Regions from separate parts of the Pseudoalteromonas sp. NFXS39 genome, predicted to be linked through region 2. Evidence: predicted binding sites of a transcription regulator. Region 2 holds the regulator's gene; each other region holds the start of a gene.
What was found. The regulator sigma-54, encoded in region 2, starts transcription at its own class of promoters, with help from an activator protein. The targets are predictions, from matches to a motif close to GTTGGCACGNNNNTNGNNT.
Positions count from the first base shown of each region.

Region 1: a site for sigma-54 is predicted at 1,394-1,412, ahead of J3455_RS19050 (EF-hand domain-containing protein). Genes of this name have one in related genera too.
Region 3: a site for sigma-54 is predicted at 5,228-5,246, ahead of fliE (flagellar hook-basal body complex protein FliE). Genes of this name have one in related genera too.

Region 1 is NZ_JAGDEC010000014.1:8,601-16,657, reverse strand. It holds gene J3455_RS19060 (TrkH family potassium uptake protein) at 1-324, shown strand, start outside; gene J3455_RS19055 (flagellar brake domain-containing protein) at 363-1,019, shown strand; gene J3455_RS19050 (EF-hand domain-containing protein) at 1,495-1,704, shown strand; gene J3455_RS19045 (EF-hand domain-containing protein) at 1,773-1,985, shown strand; gene J3455_RS19040 (EF-hand domain-containing protein) at 2,126-2,341, shown strand; gene J3455_RS19035 (EF-hand domain-containing protein) at 2,428-2,646, shown strand; gene trkA (Trk system potassium transporter TrkA) at 2,731-4,107, opposite strand; gene rsmB (16S rRNA (cytosine(967)-C(5))-methyltransferase RsmB) at 4,120-5,406, opposite strand; gene fmt (methionyl-tRNA formyltransferase) at 5,399-6,352, opposite strand; gene def (peptide deformylase) at 6,373-6,882, opposite strand; gene J3455_RS19010 (LysM peptidoglycan-binding domain-containing protein) at 7,001-8,057, shown strand, end outside.
Region 2 is NZ_JAGDEC010000007.1:143,453-151,509, reverse strand. It holds gene rapZ (RNase adapter RapZ) at 1-789, opposite strand, end outside; gene ptsN (PTS IIA-like nitrogen regulatory protein PtsN) at 790-1,242, opposite strand; gene hpf (ribosome hibernation promoting factor) at 1,246-1,533, opposite strand; gene J3455_RS14415 (RNA polymerase factor sigma-54) at 1,561-3,057, opposite strand; gene lptB (LPS export ABC transporter ATP-binding protein) at 3,175-3,900, opposite strand; gene lptA (lipopolysaccharide transport periplasmic protein LptA) at 3,897-4,418, opposite strand; gene lptC (LPS export ABC transporter periplasmic protein LptC) at 4,408-4,962, opposite strand; gene kdsC (3-deoxy-manno-octulosonate-8-phosphatase KdsC) at 4,959-5,510, opposite strand; gene J3455_RS14390 (KpsF/GutQ family sugar-phosphate isomerase) at 5,514-6,485, opposite strand; gene J3455_RS14385 (calcium/sodium antiporter) at 6,489-7,457, opposite strand; gene J3455_RS14380 (ATP-binding cassette domain-containing protein) at 7,706-8,057, shown strand, end outside.
Region 3 is NZ_JAGDEC010000002.1:178,874-186,930, forward strand. It holds gene J3455_RS04385 (flagellin N-terminal helical domain-containing protein) at 1-271, shown strand, start outside; gene J3455_RS04390 (sigma-54 dependent transcriptional regulator) at 414-1,853, shown strand; gene J3455_RS04395 (DNA-3-methyladenine glycosylase I) at 1,883-2,473, opposite strand; gene J3455_RS04400 (sensor histidine kinase) at 2,602-3,714, shown strand; gene J3455_RS04405 (sigma-54-dependent transcriptional regulator) at 3,711-5,114, shown strand; gene fliE (flagellar hook-basal body complex protein FliE) at 5,285-5,617, shown strand; gene fliF (flagellar basal-body MS-ring/collar protein FliF) at 5,638-7,353, shown strand; gene fliG (flagellar motor switch protein FliG) at 7,346-8,057, shown strand, end outside.

The DNA.
Region 1 (8,057 bases), on a different contig from region 2:
CGTGCTATCTACTCAATTAAATTAGGCCGAAAGGCACTGCCAGATAAAGTTGTCGAAGCGGTTTGGGGGTTCTTCTCTGCGTATGCTTTGGTGTTTGTCATTATCATGTTGGCGCTGATGGGCACTGGTATGGATAACATCAGTGCATTCTCTGCTACAGCTGCTTGCTTAAATAACTTAGGCCCAGGTTTAGGTGAAGTCGCTGCTCATTACGGGGCGATTTCAGATACGGCAAAATGGCTACTTACTATTGCAATGGTATTTGGTCGTTTAGAAATATTCACCCTACTAGTACTGTTTACGCCTACCTTCTGGCGAGGCTAACCAAAGCAAGGTGATTATCAAGAAGTGGAGGCATTACTGTGCCAAAAACTCAAAAACAACGCAATCTTGAGAAACTAACCTGTATCCCTGCAGGTAGCTTGGTGGATGTTGAAATTACCACACCAACCGACAGTAAACGGGTAAAAACAGAATTTATTGGTTTGATGAATGATCAGTACATCATTCTTAACTATCCATCAGCAAAGCGTTTAGCGAATAGTAGTGATGTCATTAAAGACGGTGTAATGGTCGTTATACGCGCCGTACTTGAAGCGGGAGGTGGGCAAGTGATTGCTTTTCGTCAGCAAATAAACGCCTTGGCATCGCATCCACATCGCTTAATTTTTCTCGACTTTCCTCAGCAAGTACAGCTTTATAGCTTGCGTAGTGAAGCGCGTATTCCTACGTTATTCCCTGCAAACTTAGTGATTGCAGAGCAAACACTGGCGGGACTTATTAAAGATATTTCACTTACGGGCGTGCAGTTTGATATTAATAGCAGTAACGACTTAACCGCTTTTAAAGGACAAAGCTGTCAAATCACACTCAGTAAACGAGAGTTTAGTGGCACAGTATGTAGCGTTCGCAAAAGAGCGGGTGGTTTTATGCTGGGTGTGCAGCTTGATACAAGTGAAGATGAGATGAAAGCGTTTATGAAAGAGCACTTAATTGACCTTTCGGTATTAGACAGCTAATTCCGGCTACCAATTCGCCATTTTGCAACAAAATGGCTATTTTCCCCGATTTAACCCTATAAATATCAAAATTAATTTATAAATAAATTCAAACAATCAATAAAATCAATGTGTTATGAGTTAAATTAATTTCGATTTTTTTCTTTAAATTTCGTTGTTCAGATAGAGTTTATTTTCGAACACCTCATTTTTTTGTTTTCTAATCCGAGTTAATCGTTATTGTCTCCATTTTAATCTTTATAACTTATTGATTTTAAAGGGAGCGTAAAACCAATCACTGAGCCTGTTGCAAAACAGCAACAAATAAATCGCTCTATTCATCATAAATTCTCGAAATTTCAATTCAAGATACTGATTTTATTATTCTTTTTAACTTTGGCATTGAAGTTGAAATAGTCTAAGCGAACACAGAGAAAAACTGATTCAGGAAAATTTCCTCTATCACAGTTGAGACAACATTGAAGGAATAGTGATTATGAAAACGTTACACAAAACTTTAGCACTTGTAGCTCTTGCAACCTCATCAGCAGCGTTTGCCGCTGATTTTGACACACTCGATGTGAATGGCGATGGCGCTATCAGCAAAAGCGAAGCATCAGTAAGCGAAACGTTAATGAGCCAATTTAAAGAGCTTGATACAGACGGCAATGGTGAGCTGTCTAAACAAGAGTACTCTAAAGCTTAATTTCATTGTAAGGACACATTGAAAAGGACTTCCTAACTCAAGACTACACACTTTGAAGGAATGACATTATGAACACAGTAAATAAAACATTAGCACTTATGGCACTTGTATCTTCATCAGCAGCATTTGCAATGAGTGATTTCGATACCCTAGATGTTGACGGCAACGGTGTTATCAGCCAAAGCGAAGCGTCTGTTGATGCAGAGCTAATGAGCAAATTCAGTGAATTAGACACTGACGGTAACGGTGAGTTATCGAAACAAGAATTTTCTAAAGCTTAATGTGATTAAGCAAAACCAGTTTATCTAGCTGATTAGTTCTGAGCTGCCAAAGACAGCCTAAGTGGATAAGGGAATCCATGAAAGAGGACAACACTGGAAGTGCGATCAGCTAACACTCTTAATATTGAAGGAATATCATTATGAAAACAGTAAACAAAACATTAGCTTTAATCGCACTTGCATCTTCTTCAGCGGCTTTTGCAGCAACTGACTTTGACACCTTAGACGTAGACGGTAACGGCGTGATCAGTAAAAGTGAAGCGGCCGTTGATGCAAAAATTATGTCGCAGTTTAAAACCTTAGACGTGAATGGTGACGGTGTTCTTACTGAAGCAGAATTTTCAGAAGCAGAGTAACGTAATTAACTCGTAATAAACCAGTTTCCACTAAACAAGGATCTCAGAAACGGATTTCACTCTTTTCAAATTTTAAGGTAATTATTATGAAACAGTTAAGCACAACAATCGCAATTTTAGCACTAGCAACATCATCGGCAGCTTTTGCACAAGGTGTAAGCTTTGCAACTTTTGACACCGACGGTGATGGCGTGATCAGTAAAGAAGAAGCGTCTGCAAATATGCAGCTTGAAAAGTTATTTCCAAAGCTAGATAGCGATGGTAATGGCGAGCTTTCGAAAGAAGAGTTCGCACAGATTCAATAGAATCTTTTTGAAAAGTTAGGTACTTTCACTTCAAGAGTCGTAAAGCAGCCGTTATGGCTGCTTTTTTCGTTTATAAGCTCTCGTTTACAAGAAGATCGCACTTACCTGAAACAGCTTTTCAACAACCGTAATATGCTTTTTATCAATCAAAAACATGATTACGTGGTCACCAGACTGAATAACGGTATCGTCATGGGCAATCAGTACATCATCGTTACGCACAATAGCACCAATAGTTGTTCCTGCTGGTAGCTTGATATCTGCAATTGCTCGGCCAACAACTTTAGAAGTATGCTCATCACCATGAGCGACAGCTTCAATTGCTTCTGCTGCACCTTTACGTAACGAATAAACATTAACAATGTCACCACGGCGAACATGTGTTAATAGCGCCGAGATTGTTGCTTGTTGGGGCGATATAGCAATATCAATCTCACCACCTTGAACTAAATCAACATAAGCGCCACGCTGAATAAGCACCATGGTCTTTTGTGCGCCCATACGCTTTGCCAGCATCGCAGACATAATGTTTGCTTCATCGTCGTTAGTGACTGCGATGAATACATCAACTTGTTCAATATGTTCTTCAGATAACAGCTCTTGATCAGAGGCATCGCCACAAAACACCACGGTGTTATCAAGCATTTCAGATAGCTGCGCAGCACGCTCTTTATTGCGCTCAAGCAGTTTAACGCTGTGGTTCTTCTCAAGTGAACGAGCAAGACCCGCACCGATATTACCACCACCGGCAATCATGATCTTTTTGTATGAACGTTCGAGTTTTTGAAGTTCATTCATTACTGCTCGAATGTGCTTGGTTGCTGCGATAAAGAATACTTCATCGTCAGCTTCAATAACGGTTGTGCCAAGCGGCTTTATAGCTTTACCTTGACGATAAATAGCCGCTACACGGGTTTCGACATTCGGAATATGTTCTTTCAAGGCCGAAAGTGCATAACCAACCAGCAAGCCACCGTAATACGCTTTCACCGCAACCAGCGATAACATGCCATCAGCGAATTGTAATACTTGTAAAGCACCCGGATAATCGATTAAGCGACGAATATATTTAGTCACCAACGCTTCAGGAGCAATGTAGTGATCAACAGGTAAGTCATCGTTATGGAATAGCTTCTCACGATACTTTAAGTATTGCTCTGAGCGAATACGGGCAATTTTGGTTGGTGTATTAAAAATACTATAGGCCACTTGGCAAGCAACCATGTTCACTTCGTCAGAACTGGTTACGGCAATAATCATATCGGCGTCTTCGGCACCTGCACGACGCAATACATCGGGATGAGCACTGTGGCCAGTAACACCTTGTAAGTCATACTTATCTTGTAACTCTCGCAAACGGTTACCGTCGATATCGACAACGGTTATCTCATTTTGCTCACCGACGAGGTTTTCTGCCAATGTGCCACCAACTTGTCCGGCACCGAGTATGATTATTTTCATAGCTTGTTCTTATTAGTGTTTTTTAACTAGCTTTGCGTAGTAGAAACCATCACTTTCACCAGGCAGTAATTGTAGGCCAGGTAAAGTAGGGGTGTCGTTTTCATGCAAAGGTATGTGTTCAGCACTTTGATTATTGGCAAGGAACTTAGCAACTTGTTGTTGGTTCTCTTGCGGTAATACAGAGCAGGTTGCATAAACTAACGTACCACCAGGCTTAAGTAGAGGCCAGATACTATTTAGTATATCGCCTTGTAAATTAGCGAGGTCTTCAATATCAGATGCACGACGTAGCCATTTTATATCAGGGTGGCGACGGATTACGCCCGTTGCTGAGCAGGGCACATCAAGCAAAATACGGTCGAATTGCTGTTCATCCCACCAAATATGTGGCTGTGATGCATCTGCACATTGTAGATCAGCAGTTAAGCCAATACGCACTAAGTTTTGTTTAACGCGTTCTAGGCGTTCGCTGTCGCTATCAAGTGCTAATACGTCGGCATCAGCAAGCTCTAGAATATGGCACGTTTTACCACCTGGCGCTGCACATGCATCTAAAATGACATCATCATTTTCTGGTGCTAGGAAACGCGCAGCTAATTGTGCCGCGGCATCTTGTACTGAGCAGGCGCCAGTATCAAACTCTGGTAATGCGTATACATCACAAGGTTTTGCTAGCTTAATACCATCAGGAAAATTCGCATTGAGGGTATGCTCAATATCATTCGCTTTAAGCATCTCACTGTATTCTTGGGTGCTGTATTGCGCTTGATTTACTCGTAACCACATAGGAGCTTGAAGCTGATTCGCCTCAAGGATTTCTTGCCAATTATCAGGATAGGCAGCGGTTACTTGTTTGATAAACCAACCTGGGTGGTTAAATTTGCAAACAGGAATTTGCTGTGCTTTTTCTTCAAGCTCAGCTTGTTCACGTTGGAAACTGCGTAAAATAGCGTTAATCAGGCCTTTTAAACCAAGAGCGCGCATTTGCTGAAGCGCATTAACCGTTTCGCTGATTGCCGCATGAGGCGGTACACGCATGTGTTGAAGTTGGTAAATACCCACATACAACAAGAATTGAAAAATACGGCGCTTGCCTTTTAGCGGTTGATCTAAAAGTTGCTGGCAATAATTTTCTAGGCTAGGTAAATAGCGCAGCACACCGTAACAAATCTGTTGCAGCAGGGCTTTATCTTTAGGTGATAATCCTTGGCTTGCAAAAGGTAGTTCTTGATTAAGTGATGCACCTTTATCGACTACGTTGTAGAGGGTTTCAGCAGCAAGTGCTCTTACATTACTCATTGCTTTGACCTAATACTGAGCCAGGTTCAACCCAATCACTGCGACCATTTAGAAAGTCACTAACAGCCATTGGTTTTTTACCTTGTGGTTGGAGAAGGGTGATTTTAAGTGCACCTTGCCCACAGGCGACTAAGATACCTTGCTTATCAGCAGCAATGATTTCACCTGCTTGCGCACTTTGCGATACAACTTCTGCCTGCCAAATTTTTACTGTTTGTCCTGCCATTTCGGTAAAGCAAACAGGCCATGGGTTAAAGGCTCGGATATTACGCTCAATTTGCTCAGCATCCATTGACCAATCAATATTGGCTTCATCTTTAGATAACTTTTTCGCGTAATTTGCTTGCGTGTCATCTTGCTTTTCTGGCGTGATTTCACCTGCAGCAAGGCGATTAATAGTACTAATCAGTGCATCAGGACCTAGCGCAGCTAGTTTATTGTATAAAGAGCTACTGGTTTCTGTGCTATCAATCGGACAGCGGCTGATATGCAGCATGTCGCCTGTATCTAAGCCTTCATCCATTTGCATTATTGTTACACCTGTTTCACGGTCGCCAGCCCAAATAGCACGCTGAATAGGCGCTGCACCACGCCAGCGAGGTAAAATAGAACCATGCACATTTAAGCACCCTAAGCGCGGAGCATCTAAAATAGCTTTTGGTAATAATAAGCCGTATGCCACCACAATCATGATATCTGCGTTTAGGCTTGTAAGTTCTGCAAGCGCTTCATCAGATTTTAGTGATTGCGGTTGAAATACAGGTAAGTCATGGGCAAGTGCTAGCTCTTTAACTTCACTGGCTTTTAGCTTTTTACCTCGGCCCGCAGGGCGATCTGGTTGGCTATAAACACCAACAACGTCGTGCTCTGAGTCAATCAGTGCTTGTAAATGGCGCGCAGCGAAGTCCGGCGTACCAGCAAAAATAATGCGTAATGGTTGTGTCACAGATATTCCTATTGATGAACTTATGATTTAGCAGCCAGCTTAGCTTCTTTTTCAAGCTTTTTACGGATACGTTGGCGCTTTAAAGGCGATAGATAATCAATAAAAAGAGTGCCTTTAAGGTGATCAAGCTCATGCTGAATACAAATCGCTAATAGCTCGTCAGCGTCTAAGCTGAATTCTTCACCATTTTCATTAAGCGCTTTAACAGTAACAGTTTCTGCGCGGTCAACTTTTGCGTATGAATAAGGGACTGATAAACAGCCTTCTTCACTGACTGTTGAGCCATCTTTCTTAGTGATTTCTGGGTTGATTAATACTAACGGTTGGTCGCGCTCTTCAGATACGTCGATCACCACAATTCGCTGGTGGATATCTACTTGCGTTGCTGCTAAGCCGATACCGTTTTCGTCATACATAGTTTCAAGCATGTCTTTGACGATTTGACGAACTTCATCGTTTACTTCTGGTACTTCTTTCGCGATTGTACGCAAACGCTCATCCGGAAATCTCAAAACTTCTAACCTAGCCATAGTTACCTTTTACACTTGTGATTCATTTAGGGTATTGTATGCTCTTATTTTAGCCATTCGTGTTCACCTTTAACAGGTTTTGGTCGATAATAATCTAAAAACAACTCAAGGAAGCCAAATGAGATACCCACTAGTTGCGGCTTTGTTAGCCTTTAGCTGTGCTTTTTCGGTAGCTGCTGATGTCTTAACAATTAAAAAAGATGCGCCAAAACAATATGTTGTAAAAAAAGGTGACACGCTTTGGGATATCTCTGGCGTGTATCTTGACCAGCCTTGGCAATGGCCTGATTTGTGGCAGATGAACCCGCAAATCGCGAATCCGCATTTAATATACCCGGGTGATGCGCTCAGTTTAATTTACGATAAAGACGGAAATCCACGTTTAGTTAAAAATCCGCGTTATAAAAAGCTCTCTCCTGAAGGGCGAATTACACCAAAGGGTAAGCAAGCTGTGCCAACGTTGCCTTTGGAGTTGTTACGCCCATATTTGACTTATGAGCAAGCAATTAGCGCCGATATTATTGCACAAAAGCCGTATATTTTAGGTGCCAGCGTTAATACCAAAATGAACACTATTGGTCACACTCTTTACGTTAAAGGTGATTTAACACTAAACGAGGCTTATGGTGTATACCGTAAAGGTAATGACCTTGTCGATCCAAATACAAATGAAGTACTGGCGAACAAAGCGGAGCTTGTGGCGATTGTTCGAGCATTTAGAAGCGGTGATGCGGAAAACGGTGTACCTGCCTCTGTCAAGGTTGAGTTGGTAAAACAAGAGATCAAGCCTAATGACTTCTTAATGCCAGCAATGGAAGGTCAAATGATGCCTGCCTATTTCACTATGAAGCGCCCAGAAGTTGCTTTAGATGGCACTATTATCGCCGCAGCTAATGAAATGCGTGAATTTAGTACCATGGATATTGTTGTACTAAACTTAGGTGCTGACCAAGTGAAGCCAGGTTTTGTACTTGATATTCAACGTCAATCACCAGAAGTGTATGACGGTCGCAATGGTCCGCGTTACCGCGAAGATTCTAACAGCCTAGAGAAGTTCATGACTGATGCAAATGAGCTTTTCGGTATTGAAAGTGATGAAGACAGTAATGTATGGCATATGCCAAAGGAAAAAGTCGGTGAGCTAATGGTGTTTAAGGTATATGACAACGTTAGCT
Region 2 (8,057 bases):
CTCACCAATTGTTTGCGCTAAGTAAACAGAGCGATGTTGGCCACCAGTACAACCAATGGCAATGGTAAGGTAACTTCGGTTGTTACGCTCTAAATGTGGTAGCCATGTTTGCACAAATGTTTGAATTTGCCATGTGAACTTTTGCACTATGCTGTGGCTAGCTAAGTAATCTTTTACTGGTTGATCTAGACCCGTTAGCGGCTTCAAATCAGGTTCCCAGTGTGGGTTAGGTAAAAAACGTGCATCAAATACGTAATCAGCTTCTTTTGGAATACCGTGTTTAAACCCGAAAGACATAAAAGTGATAATCAGTTTTTTATCCTTTTTACCCAAAATCTTTTCGCGAATTGATTCTGCTAACTGATGAACACTGAGATCTGTGGTATCAATCATAAAATCAGCACGAGTGATCAACACATCGAGTAAGACTTTTTCTTGTTTAATAGCCAGATCAAGTGGCAAAGAATCAATGGATAATGGGTGTAAACGACGAGTCTCTGAAAAGCGTTTTATCAGGGTTTGGTCATCACTGTCTAAGTAAAAAAGTGTTGGATTTGCGAAACCAGGAAGGTACTCAAGAATATCATTAAATTCTTGCTGCTCTTTTGGAAGGTTACGCACATCAATACTGACCGCTATTTTATCGTAGTTATCTGATACGCTACGCACGAGCGAAGGCAGTAAATTGACTGGAATATTATCAACGCAATAATAACCTAAGTCTTCAAGTACTCGTAAAGCGACCGATTTACCTGAGCCTGAGCGACCGCTGATAATGATTAATTCCATTTATGCCTCTGCTGATATAACCTGAAACAGTTGCTGATCGGTAGTAGCGCTACGCAGCTGTTTACAAAACTCTTTATCTTTAAGTCTATCAGCAATTGTTGATAAGGTCTTTAGATGAAGCTGAGAGTCACCATCTGGTACGATGAGTGCTACGAAAATGTCAACAGGGCGATTATCAATTGCATCAAAATTGATTGGGGATTCACTCACTATGACAAACGCCTGAGGTTCATCGGCGCCACTCATTCGGCCATGTGGAATAGCAATACCTCGGCCAATACCGGTGCTACCTAGCTTCTCTCGGTTGAGTAAAGCATTTAGGATATCTTGTTGAGATAAATGAGGAAGCTGCTGGTGAGCCAGTTCGCTGATATATTCAAGAATTCTTTTTTTGCTATTAAAAAGGACCGCAGCTTTGCTGCAGTCCTGATTAGTAAGTGAACTTAGTTTCATAATTTAATGTCGAGCTAATTTCTCTTTGTGTTTAATGACTTGGCGATCAAGCTTATCGATCAACGAGTCAATGGCTGCGTACATATCTTGATGTTCTGTAGAAGCGAACAATTCGCCTCCGTTTACATGTAAAGTTGCTTCTGCTTTTTGGCTTAATTTTTCTACATCTAGAATGACATGAACATTATTAATATGGTCAAAATGCCTTTCTAGTTTCGCAAACTTGGTGTTTACATAGTCTCTTAATGAATCAGTGATTTCTACATGACGACCAGTTAAATTTAGTTGCATAAGCATTTTTCCTTCTATGTAAAACGTCTAAATCAAACTCTTACGCTGATTAGACGGAGGTATTGCTAGAGACTCACGATATTTTGCAATTGTACGTCTAGCTACTTTAATTCCTTGCTCAGCCAATATATCTGCAATTTTGCTATCACTCAATGGTTTAGCCGAGTTTTCTGCAGCGACTAACTTCTTGATTAAAGCGCGTATTGCTGTTGAAGAACACTCACCACCATTTTCAGTGCTGACATGGCTTGAGAAGAAATATTTCAACTCAAAAATACCCCTAGGGGTATGCATATATTTTTGCGTTGTTACTCGTGAAATCGTCGATTCATGCATTTCGACCATTTCAGCAACATCATTTAGCACCATCGGCTTCATTGCTTCTGGGCCATGCTCAAAGAAAGCTTGTTGTTGTTGAACGATACAGTTGGTCACTTTTAATAGTGTATCGTTACGGCTTTCTAAGCTCTTAATAAACCACTTTGCTTCTTGTAAGTGAGAGCGAATAAATTGGCTGTCGCTACTTGATTTAACAGAGCGAGACATAGCCGCATATTGGCTGTTCACTCTAATCTTTGGCATACTATCTGGGTTTAACTCAACCACCCAGCGACCTTTTACTTTTTTCACTGATACATCAGGTATGACGTACTCAGACTCTTCGCGTACTATGCTATCCGCAGGCTTAGGGTTTAAGCTGTGAATTAGCGTCATTACTTCTTTAAGCTCATTTTCTTTAAGCTTAGTCTTTTTCATCAAAGTTCGATAGTCGCGACTCGCTAATAATTCGATATGCTCAGATAAAACCATTTTAGTTTCAGCTAAATATGGCGTGTTTGCATCGAATTGGCGAAGTTGAATACACAGGCATTCCTGTAAACTACGCGCGCCAATACCGACAGGATCAAACAATTGAATTCTCTTTAGGACCGCTTCGACTTCATCAAGTTCGATTTCTTCTTCATCACTATTTTGATTAAAGCTCTCGACGATATCTTCACAGCTTACCGTTAAAATACCAGAGTCATCGATAGCCTCAACAATTGCCACAGCAATCGCTTCATCAGTCGGACTAAAGGGAGTTAGCTGTAATTGCCACATAAGGTATTCGTGAAGGGTTTCGGTCGATGCACCTTGATAAATAGATTCATCTTCTGGCATTGGCCCTGATGATGTTGATGGAGCGGCACTCATGTACTCATCCCATGTAACATCCATGGCTAAATCGTCACTTACAGTGTCTTTATTTAGAGCATCACTGCTTTCTTGTTCATATTCGCTAGGTGCTTCGTCTGCAGAAGCGCTGACTTGCACATCGTCAGATTCAGCTTTTTGCTCATTTTTGCCGATGCTTTCTTCGTTGTAATCCGCTTCTTCCACTTCAAGTAAAGGGTTACTATCTAGCGCCTCTTGAATTTCTTGTTGGAGATCCAATGTACTGAGCTGCAACAAACGAATAGCTTGTTGCAGTTGTGGAGTCATTGTAAGTTGCTGGCCCATGCGCAGCTGTAATGATTGCCTCATGTATCCCTAACAATCCTTTTTTTAAGTTATCGATAACTGTGCAAAGACAGTTAAGTTATTATCGATTTATTGTCATTGTTATAAGTCTAGCAGATGCTCTAGTCGGTGGCGTAATGGTTACAGCCTAAATTGCTCGCCTAGATAAACATCGCGTACAGTTTGGTCAGCTAATACGTGCTCAGGTGTGCCTGATGCAATTAGCTCCCCATGAGAAACAATGTAGGCTTTTTCACAAACATCAAGGGTTTCTCGAACATTATGGTCAGTAATTAGTACACCAATACCACGATTTTTTAGGTGCTCAATAATTTTCTTTATATCTAACACTGAAATTGGATCAACACCAGCAAAAGGCTCATCTAAAAGGATAAATTTAGGATTAGCGGCTAATGCGCGAGCAATTTCAACGCGGCGACGTTCACCACCAGATAGCGCCATACCTTGACTATCACGGATGTGTTGGATGCTAAATTCATCTAATAAGCTATTTAGAGTTTCTTCCCGCGTGGTTTTATTTAGATCTTTACGAGTCTCTAAAATAGCCATCAAGTTTTGGTAAACTGTTAACTTTCGAAAAATCGAAGATTCTTGCGGTAGATAACCAATACCCAACCTCGCACGGCTGTGCATTGGCAAAAGGGTAATATCGTTATCATCGATGCTAATTTTACCTTTGTCGCTCGGAACTAGGCCTACAATCATGTAAAAAGTCGTGGTTTTACCAGCACCATTTGGGCCAAGCAAGCCAACAATACTGCCTGCTTCAACTTCCAGACCGACATTTTTAACCACTTGGCGGCCTTTGTAGCTCTTAGCTAAAAGCTCTGCTTTTAATGTGCTCATGGTTGGCCTTTATTGTCTTTTTTATTTTCAACAGGTACTAAAATAGTGTGTACACGATCTGATGAGTTTTCGTCTTTTTCAGCACTGATAAGCTGCTGAGCCATATCATAGGTAATGCTTTTCGCTGTTACTTTTTGACCAGCTTGGGTAACTTCAGCTTCACCGTTTAAGGTTAAGAAGCGTTTCGCAACATCATAACGAACTTCTTCAGCACTGGCGCTCATTACGGAACCATCCGTTTGTTTTTCTTCGAAGTAAGCTGGTTTGCCTGTTGCAATAATTAGCTCTACTGTACCTTCGGTATCACCGCCGTGTGCTTCAAGACGTTCTGCTGTAATACGACGATTACCATGCACGATCTCTACGTTACCTTCAAATATGCCAACGCCATCTTTTAGTTTACCAACTTGGCGATCTGAGCTAATGCTAATTTGTGCGCCAGTTTGCTCGGCAGCGGTGCCGGAAAACGCAATCAATAAGCTTGGGATCAGGAGTAATTTCTTCAGTTTATTGGTCATAGTATATGGTTCGTGTATGGTTAGTTAACTCAACAATTTCGGTTTTTAAATCGGCTTTTAAGCCTTTACCGGTAATCTTTAAATTCGGTCCTGTTAGTGTTACAGGTTGCTTTGAAAACATGGTCATTTTATTAATGTCGACATTAATGTTTTCTGCTTTTATATCTTCGATCATACCGTTATGGGTTAAGTTTTTAGCAACTACATCCCCTTCAAAAATCAGCTGATCATTTTCGTATAAAGTGGCTTCTTTGGCTTTTACTTGCCAAACCTGCTGGTCGCCATAAATAGTAAATACAGGTTGCTCAAAAAAGGTAAACCCTAATTGTTGATACAACTCCATTTTAGCCGCAGCTACTTTATGACTGATTTTTCCTTGCTCGTCATAAGCAGTTTGCTTTAACGCCACCGCAGTGTAATCAGGCGTTGCAATGATCTCGTCTTCACTAGTTATTGTGTCTGCTGATTGATTAAAGTACGGATACCACAACCACACCATGCAACAAACAAAAACAACACTCAGTAAAATACGGGCTATATTCATGCGCTGGTTCCATCGCTAGTTAACGGCTTACCGTTTTCTAACATCAGTAAATCAGTTAATTCACGCACGGCTCCAAAGCCACCTGGTAATAATGTGGTGTAATGAGCCAGCTTTTTAATTAGTGGGTGTGCGTCGTTAACAGCAACAGCAAACCCTACTTTTTCCATTACTGGTAAGTCTGGACCATCATCACCAATATAGGCAATTTGCTCATCAGTTAGCCCCAGTTTATCCTTTAACTCTTGATAAGCAATTAGCTTATCTTCTTGTCCCTGATAAATGTGCTGAACTGTTAGGCTAGTCATTCGCTGCTGAACTATTTGTGAATGGCGGCCAGTAATGACTGCCACTTCAAAACCACTATTTATGAGCGCTTTAATACCAAAGCCATCTTTTGTATTGAATGCTTTAAGTTCTTCGCCATCATTGCCTAAATAAATTCGGCCATCAGAAAAAACACCATCAATATCGCAGATTAGCAATTTTACTTTTTGTGCGCGCTGACTCACATCAGGGCTAAGAGGCTGGTAAAGCTCGGCGAATGTCATTGCTTAAAGAACTCCTGCTTTTAATAGGTCTTGCATATTAAGGGCACCAATAGGCGTATTACTATGATCTACCACAATTAAACCATTGATACGTTTACGTTCCATAATGTTCAATGCCTCAGCTGCAAGCATGTCAGGGCGCGCAGTAGTACATGAACGAGTCATCACTTGACTAATAGCAGTACTATGGATATCAATGCGCTGCTCTAAAATACGGCGTAAATCACCATCGGTGAATAATCCGGCTAACTTTTTGTCTGCACCTATTACCGCAGTCATACCAAGGCCCTTGGCTGACATTTCAATTAACGCATCTTTAATGCTTTGCGTTTCGTTAACGATTGGGGTGGCATCGCCTGCGTGCATAACATCATCTAATGTTAGTAATAAACGTTTACCTAGACTGCCACCAGGATGCGAAAGTGCAAAATCGTCAGCTGTAAAACCACGCGTTTCAAGTAACGCAACGGCTATTGCATCGCCCATAACTAATGTTGCTGTTGTACTAGCAGTTGGTGCTAGGCCTAACGGGCATGCTTCTTTACTTACTTTAATGCAAACATGGACATCAGATAGCTTTGCCATGGTTGAATCTGGATTGCCTGTTAGTGAAATCATCTTTGCGCCAATGCGCTTAATAACAGGAATTATGCTTAGTACTTCGCTGGTCTCACCAGAGTTAGAAATACACATCACTACATCATCATGAGTGATCATGCCTAAATCACCGTGGCTTGCTTCACCAGGGTGAACAAAAAATGCGGGTGTACCAGTACTTGCAAGGGTCGCCGCAATTTTATTACCAACGTGGCCTGACTTGCCCATACCGATAACAATGATACGGCCTTTACACTGGAACATTAATTGACAAGCCTTATCGAAATCTTGATTTATATATTGCTCAATTTCTTGTAAGGCTTGTGCTTCAATTTCGAGTACGCGCTTACCTTGCGCGATAAAGCTTTGTTGTGTCATTGATTATCCTATTTGGCTAAAAATATAGCCCTGATATGCAATAAATGCGACTAACAAGAAGCCACCTTCTACTCTATTGATACGACGAGCACCTTTAAAGTTCAATGACATGGCCATCAATACAACGGTTGCTGCAATCATAATAAGTGCATCGCGGTTTGCCGCAGAAGGGTCAATAATTGAAGGGTTGATAATGCCCGCAAGTGGTAATACAGCGAGTAAATTGAAGATATTTGAGCCAACGATATTACCCAGTGCTAAATCGTCTTCGTTTTTTAAAACCCCAGCAATACAGGCTGCTAGCTCAGGTAAGCTGGTACCAATGGCAATGATGGTTAAGCCAATAACGAGATCAGATAAACCAAAATATTTTGCAATATCAACCGCCGACCCAACTAAAAAATGCGAGCTAATAGGTAATAAAATCATGCCGATGACTAACCAAAATACGGCTGATTTTGTGCTCACGTCGTTCGGGACATCTTCACATGCTTCACTGACAAAAGGATCATCTTGGTTTTTCGCGCGCAGTGAGACGATCACTAAGCCACCAATGAATACAGCAAAGGCAACCATCAATGCAATGCCCTCAGTGAATGAAAAATAGTTATCTGAAAACACATACCAAGCTGCTACAGAGATTAACAGTACGAGTGGCATTTCGCGTTTAAGCGTCAAAGATGATACTGAAAGAGGACGCAATAAAGCAGTAACACCAAGTACAAGTAAGATATTGGTGATGTTAGAACCAACCGCATTACCTACTGCAGTATCTGTTTTATCTGCTAGAGCTGCTGATGCTGATACCATCATTTCAGGCGCAGATGAGCCCATAGCTACTACGGTTAAACCAATGATTAGGGTGGGGATCCCCATGTTTTTTGCGAGTGCAGCCGCCCCATAAACAAACCGATCGGCACTCCAAACGAGTGCAGCAAAACCAATAATTAAAATGACAAAAGAAGTCACCATTGTGATACGCCAACATTACTTATACAGATGACTGCAAATAGTAACAAAAGCGAAACTGAAAGTATAAGTAAAAGAATGAGCTGACAAGCATAAAGCGTGCTGGGCGAGGAATCTAAATTTCAGGTGTGATTAAGTTCTTTGCAGCTAGCTTTAGAATTTATTGATAGGAAATATTACAAAATTTTACGATTTGTTTTTTCCATATTGACTAAAAAACCCTTAAAATGGCAAAACTAGTGAAAAAAGTTATGGAGAGCGACTTGTCGCAATCAATAGTAGAAATCAAGGATGTAACCTTTTCACGGGGCGATAGAATCATATATAAAAATATGAGTTTTAACATTCCGAAAGGCAAGATAACCGCTATCATGGGACCGAGCGGCATTGGTAAAACCACCATGTTACGCTTAATTGGCGGTCAGCTTAAGCCTGATTCTGGTGACATTTTATTTGAAGGCAACAGTATTCCTGGCATGACTCGCAAGGAACTTTATGCTGCCCGTACCAAAATGAGTATGCTGTTCCAAAGCGGTGCCTTATTTACCGATATGTCAGTGTTTGACAATATCGCCTTTCCTTTGCGCGAACATACTCAACTTA
Region 3 (8,057 bases), on a different contig from region 2:
ACAAGCTGCCATAGATATTAGCGACCAAGCAGCAGAGGAAATTAACGCTCAAAGAGCTGAGTTAGGCGCTTTTCAAAACACCTTAGCGAGTACGATAAAAGGTTTAGGTAATCAGCGAGAGAATATTGCTGCGAGCCAAAGCCGAATAGAAGATACTGACTATGCAAAATCAGTGTCTGATCAAGTAGCTAATGATATTTTGTCACAAGCATCTGTTGCTTTGCGTGGTCAAGCAAATCGTTCAGCTGAATCCATTTTAGGTTTGCTTTAATTCTTTAGTATTAAATTCAGGGGCTAAGTGACTATTTTTTGGCGTTGATGTCAATAAATTGCCGCTTAGCGCTTGCATCCCTCCTAAACTCGCTTACAATTTAGAAATTAACTAACCTCGTGGTAACTGTGGTTCGCCAATAATGATCTTAATTTTAGACAATAATAATAATCGTGCGATAGGTTTACATGCAGCACTTACCTTCATTGGTGAAACTGCACAATTAGTTGATGAGACTTCGTTACAGTCTTTTTGTGAAAAACATCAACAGCAAGAATGCATGGTCATTCTTGGTGCTTTACAGCAGCTAAATCACGAGGCTGTGATCAAACAGTTTCCTGCCATTCCGTTTTTATTAATTGGTGAAACACTCAAACCGTTACTAAGCATTGCTAATGTCGTTGGTTTAATTTGTGAGCCGTTTAACCATGACGTAACTACTCAGCTATTGCATGATTGTCAGCAATATCAGCGCATGCTACCGGGTGACCATAAACAAGCTAAATCCAATAAGTCATTTGATGGTTTAGTCGGTGAAACCGAAGCTGTAAAAGATGTGCGCTTTTTAATTGAGCAAGTAGCAAAAACCGATGCAAATGTGTTGATCTTAGGTGAGTCAGGCACAGGTAAAGAAGTTGTTGCACGTAACGTTCATTTACTCTCTAAACGCAATACCGGACCATTTGTGCCGGTAAACTGTGGTGCTATCCCTGGCGAGCTTCTAGAAAGTGAGCTATTTGGCCATGAAAAGGGTGCTTTTACGGGCGCTATTTCTGCACGAAAAGGGCGCTTTGAATTAGCGCAAGGCGGCACGCTGTTTTTAGATGAAATTGGTGATATGCCTTTGCAAATGCAGGTTAAACTACTACGTGTGTTGCAAGAGCGTAGCTATGAGCGAGTAGGGGGTACTAAGCCTATTCAAGCTGACGTACGAATTATTGCTGCAACTCACCGTAACCTTGAAGAAATGATTGAAAAGGGCGACTTCCGTGAAGACCTTTTTTATCGCTTAAACGTGTTTCCAATTGAAAACCCTTCGCTAAGTGAGCGTGCTGACGACATTCCTCTGCTTTTAAAAGAGTTAATGCGTCGTGTTAACGAGCAAAGTGGCACAACGGCCAAATTTACTGAGCGTGCGATTCAAAGCTTAAAAGAGCATGCGTGGCCGGGGAATATTCGTGAGCTTGCTAATTTAGTTGAGCGTATGGTGATCATGTTTCCTGATAAAGTGGTTGATGTGCCAGACCTTCCAGCTAAATATCGTTATATCGAAGTTGAGGCTTATGAACCTGAGTACCCTGAAGAGTTGATGGAGCGAGATGCGTTCAACGATATTTTCAGCACAGGCTTTAGTGATTATGATGATGAAGAACCTGATACCCCAGCAACAACGGTTGACTCAGGTTTACTCCCTGATGAAGGCATTGAGCTCAAAGAGTATCTTGCTGAGCTAGAAATCAGCTTAATCAGCCAAGCATTAGAGCGCTACGATTATGTTGTTGCACGTGCAGCAGAAATTTTAGGTGTTCGCCGTACCACACTGGTCGAAAAAATGAAGAAATATAACCTAACGCGCGACTAAGCCGCGTTAGGTGACTTCCTCGATTTTATCTATTCGTACTCACTGATTATCTCAGCCTTTCTAAAGCAATCATTGCTATGATCATTTACCATGCCGCAGGCTTGCATATGCGCATACACAGTGGTTGGACCTAAAAACTTAAAGCCGCGCTTTTTTAAATCTTTGGCAAATGCTGTTGAGGCTTCAGTAATAGCCGGATAGTCTTCTAATTTATCAAGGTTGTTTACCAAAGGCTTGCCATCGACAAACTGCCATTGGTAGTTTGAGAAGCTGCCAAACTCTTTTTGAATCTCAATAAAACGTTGTGCGTTATTGATAGTCGCAGCTATTTTGGCGCGATTACGAATAATGCCTTCAAACTGCATTAACCGTTCGACGTCGTCTTCGGTCATTTGGGCAACCTCTTCAACTACAAAGTTTTTGAAGGCACAGCGATAGCCATCACGCTTTTTAAGTATGGTATACCAACTCAGTCCCGCTTGTGCTGACTCTAAGGTTATAAACTCAAATAAACGGTGATCATCATATAATGGCACCCCCCATTCTTGGTCATGATAGGCCACATAATCTTCTTTGCTGGTATCGAGCCATGGGCAACGACAATGGTGTTCTTTTGGCATTATTCCCTCGCGATTGTCATTTTTTTGTCAGTGTTGTTTTTGTCTTTAATTTATTGAAATAAAACAAAAATAAATTTGGTACGAATTGTGCATTTAGCTAGGTAGACACGATTTTTTGAGTATTGATTATGGCCTTAGCAAATGTCCTAAAACCACAATTTATCACAGCCAAACAATATAACCCATGCTTACTACAAGAAGAGTATGTGGGTGAGTTGAGCGAGTTGCGCCAACAAGCCAGCTGGTTGGGTCATTTGGTGGATACTATGCCCGCAGGTGTAGTTGTTTTAGATGGCCGAGGTATGATCGCGAAAGCAAATCAAATTGCCATTGATATGCTAGGTGAGCCACTTGAAGGTGAAAAGTGGTTTAGCGTTATTCAACGTTCATTTCGACCACAACAAGATGATGGGCATGAAGTATCACTCAAAGATGGACGTTTAATTAAGCTTGATATTACTGCGCTTGCCCCAGAGCCAGGACAGTTAATTTTAATGACAGATTTAACTGAAACCAGACGTTTACAAAAGCGGATGGCACATATGCAGCGCTTAAGTGCGCTTGGCAAAATGGTTGCTTCGCTTGCTCATCAAGTCAGGACGCCGCTATCTGCTGCCATGTTATATGCCGCAAATTTAGGCTCAAAGCGTCTCCCAGAAAGTTCTCGTGGTAATTTTCATACAAAGCTAATGTCGCGTTTAAAAGATTTAGAAACCCAAGTGAATGACATGCTGTTATTTGCCAAAAGTGGCGAGCAACAAGTGGTTGAAAGTGTGTCGATGCAGCAGTTACTTAATGAAGTAAAAGCGGGTGCTGATGCTATGGTTGCTCAAAATAACAGTGAACTTAGCGTGAACTTACCAGAGCCAGATATTGAAATTGTGGGTAATAAAAGCGCTCTGGCGAGCGCTATTCAAAACCTGATCCATAACAGTATTCAAATCATTGGCTCTGAGGCTGTGGTAACACTGAGTGCTGAGCGTGACGAAACTAGCGAAAACTGTGTTCGCATCAGTGTCAGTGATAATGGCCCAGGTGTTGATTTACGCCATGCCAACAAATTATTCGAACCTTTTTACACTACCAAAAGCCAAGGCACGGGGCTTGGACTTGCAGTTGTAAGTTCAGTCGCCAATGCGCACCAAGGACGGGTTGAAGTGACTAATAATGCTCATGGGGGAGCATGTTTTAGTTTGATCTTGCCAATTAGTGCAGAACCAATGTCAGCGGAGGCAAAATGAATACTAACTCTATTTTAGTCGTTGAAGACGACGCAGGCTTACGAGAAGCGCTAATCGATACCCTTGAAATGTCGGGTATTGATTGCGTTGCTGCAGATAGCGCTGAACAAGCGATGATCTTGCTTAAGCAAAATAGCTATTCATTGGTTGTTAGCGACGTGCAAATGGGCGCTATGAGCGGCCTTGACCTACTACGTAGCATTAAACTTAATTATCCTGAGCTTCCGGTATTAATGATGACGGCCTATGCCACCATTGATGATGCTGTAGAAGCAATGCGTCTAGGCGCGATTGATTACATGGCAAAACCGTTTGCCCCAGAAGTGCTTCTTAACATGGTGAGCCGTTATTTGCCTGAAAAGGAAAAAGAAACTGATGGCCCAATTGTTGCCGATCCATCGAGCATTAAACTATTAGAACTTGCGAGTAAAGTTGCGCGCTCCGATGCCAGTGTTATGGTACTCGGCCCAAGTGGCTCGGGTAAAGAAGTGTTGGCTCGTTTTATCCACGACAAATCAAATCGTAGCGATGCCCCCTTTGTTGCTATTAACTGCGCGGCTATTCCGGAAAATATGCTTGAAGCAACCTTATTTGGTTACGAAAAAGGGGCGTTTACCGGCGCTATTCAAGCCTGTCCTGGTAAATTTGAGCAAGCTCAAGGTGGTACCATCTTACTTGATGAAATTACTGAGATGGATTTAGGCTTACAAGCTAAATTACTGCGTGTACTTCAAGAGCGCGAAGTAGAGCGCTTAGGCGGACGTAAAACTATTGAACTTGATGTTCGCGTACTCGCCACAAGTAACCGAGATTTAAAAGAAGCGGTGAGCGAAAATCTATTTAGAGAAGATTTATATTATCGCTTAAATGTGTTCCCGCTAATGTGGAAACCACTAGCTGAGCGTCCTGGCGATATTATTGTATTGGCTGAGCATTTGATAGAGCGTCATTGCCTTAAAAGTAAAGAGCCTATCGCTCAACTAAGTGAGAGTGCGAAACAAAAGCTGCTATCGCATGCTTGGCCAGGTAACGTACGAGAGCTTGATAACGTTATTCAACGGGCGTTGATATTATGTGATGGTAATAGTATTCATCAAGACGATGTTTTTATTGAAGAGTTGTTATCTGCGGATATCAAGCCAGTCGCTATGCCATCACACAATGCACCGGCTTATCAAGAGCAGCCTGTAGAGGTTAATTTAGATACCGTGCCACAAGTAAGCGAGCAAGGTAATTACAAAGACGAGCTGAAAGATAAAGAGCATCGTATTATTTTAGAAACCTTAGCGCGCTGTAATGGTAAGCGTAAAGAGGTTGCAGAAACCTTAGGTATTAGTCCACGCACTTTACGTTATAAACTGGCGCAAATGCGAGACTTAGGTATAGCCTTACCTGCATAGATTCCTTCCAAAAAGTTAAGCAAACAAGCTCACATTTTTGTGAGCTTGTTTGCTGTCAAAACTCTGACAAACCAAGATTACTACTTAAGTTGTTGAAATTTTTGTGTTTATTTTGTGGCACGGTTTGTGCTTTATCAGTTCATAAGTAAACTGCATTGTCAGAGAGTATTATGAAAGTTCAAAACAGCGCATTATTTCAAGAAATGCAATCTATGGCCTTAGAAGCAGGCCGTAGCAACTCAATTAATAATTTACCAACACAAACTCAGCCAACATCGTCGGCACAGTTTGGTGATTTACTTACTAATGCACTTGATACAGTGAATGGCTTACAACAAGACGCTAAGCAAAAAGTAACGGCAATGGAAATGGGCGACCGCAGTGTTTCTTTAGCTGATGTGATGATTGCTTCGCAAAAGTCATCAGTGGCATTTGAAGCAACGGTTCAGGTTCGAAACAAACTTGTTGAAGCTTATAAAGAAATCATGAACATGCCTGTGTAACTAGGTAGTGGAGAATTATTGTGGCGCAATCTAATCAATCAACTGATCTAGCCTTAGCAGGCGGTGGTATCGATTCAACCGATACCGATGATCAACAAGAGCAAAAGTCAGGCTACCTAAGTGCCTTAAACGGAGTAGACGTTTTACGTCAGGTTACCTTAGTGATTGCTTTGGCAATCTGTTTGGCTATCGCAATTTTCATTATTATTTGGGCTCGTCAGCCAGATATGCGTCCGCTTGGTAAAATGCCAACGGAAGAGCTTATTCAAACGTTGGACTTTTTAGACGCTCAAAAGATTGATTACGAACTCGATGGTAACGTCATCTCTGTTGAAGAAGGTGAATACCAAAACATAAAGCTATTGATGGCTCGTGAAGGCCTAGAGCAAGCGCCAAGCTCAGGTACTGACATCATCATGCAAGACATGGGATTTGGTGTAAGCCAACGCCTTGAACGTGAACGTTTAAAACATGGTCGTGAGCAACAGCTTGCGCGTACCATCGAAGAGCTAAAAAATGTTACTCGCGCCAAAGTACTTTTAGCTATTCCAAAAGAAAACGTATTCGCTCGTCGCGAAAAACAGCCCTCAGCTACAGTAGTGCTAACCTTAAAACGTGGCCGTTCGCTTGATGGTGAAGAAGTTGACTCAGTGGTTGATATTGTTGCCTCAGCGGTACAAGGTTTATCGCCAGAGCGTGTTACCGTGACTGATCAAAATGGTCGCTTACTTAATTCTGGTTCACAAAACTCACTCGCGGCACGCTCTCGTAAAGAGTATGAAATTGAGCGTAAGCGTGAAGAAGAGTACTTAAATAAAATCGATAGTATTCTAATTCCTGTAGTGGGCTTAGGTAACTATACTGCACAAGTCGATTTAAACATGGATTTCAGCGCAGTCGAAGAAACACAAAAACGTTATAACCCAGATTTACCGGCAGTGCGCAGTGAAACAACTTTCGAAGAAAATAACATAGGTGGCCTCGCTGTCGGCATTCCTGGTGCGCTAACTAATCAGCCGCCAGTAAACTCTAATATTCCTGAAATTGCTGGCCAAGGTAGTGCGGGTTCAGCAACGAATCCTAGCCGTTCGCATAAAGAAGCAACACGCAACTACGAGCTTGATACAACTATTTCGCATAAGCGTCAGCAAACCGGTGTTATCCGTCGCATAAGCGTTTCAGTTGCCGTTGATTATGTGCCGCAAGTGGGTGAAAACGGTGAAACAACCATGGTTCCTCGCTCTGTAGAAGCATTGTCAAATATTCGTCGCTTACTACAAGGTGGTGTTGGTTTTGATATGCAACGTGGTGATGCACTTGAAGTTGTAACAGTACCATTTGTTCGTGAAGATGTTGGGGAAGCAATTGAAGTTCCGCTTTGGGAGCAAGATTGGTTCATGAAGATGCTACGCTTAGCATTAGGTGCTCTGGTTATCATTGTATTGATTGTCTTTGTAGTAAGACCTATGTTGAAACGTCTAATTTACCCAGACGATACACTAGAGGAATATGATGAAGATGCATTAAGTGCTGGTGTAGATATTGGTGATAGCACGCTAGATATGCTAAATAAAGACTTTGACTCTGCTGCTGTAGGATTCTCAAGTGATGGTACACTACAGCTGCCAGACTTACATGGCGATGAAGATTTACTCAAAGCAGTTCGTGCATTGGTTGCAAATGAACCAGAACTGTCTTCTCAAGTAGTGAAAGCGTGGTTAACAGAAGATGACTGATCAAGAACAAAAACAATTACCACCGGCGTTTGATGTTGATAAATTAGACGGCGTTGATAAGGCGGCAATCTTATTGCTGAGCTTATCAGAAGAAGATGCTGCGCAAATCCTTAAACACTTAGAGCCTAAGCAAGTGCAAAAAGTGGGGATGGCAATGGCTGCGCTTGATGATTTATCGCAAGCGAAAATTAGTGCAGTCCATAATTTGTTTATTGAGCAAATTCAAAGCTTCAGTACCATTGGCTTCCAGTCTGAAGACTTTATCAAAAAAGCGCTTACCGCAGCGCTTGGTGAAGATAAAGCCGCCAGCCTTATTGACCAAATTGTCATGGGGTCAGGTGCGAAAGGTCTTGATTCACTGAAGTGGATGGACTCAAAACAAGTGGCGAATATTATTCGCAATGAGCACCCTCAGATTCAAACCATTGTTTTATCTTATTTAGAACCAGAGCAATCAGCAGAAATTTTGTCGCAATTCCCAGAGAAAGTGCGTTTAGATTTAACTATGCGTATTGCTAATCTTGAAGAAGTTCAACCGGCAGCATTACAAGAGTTGAATGAAATCATGGAGAAACAATTCGCCGGTCAAGCTGGTGCGCAAGCTGCGAAAATGGGCGGCTTGAAAGCTGCTGCTGATATCATGAACTACCTAGATACCAATGTTGAAGGTCAGTTAATGGATTCAATCCGTGAACACGATGAAG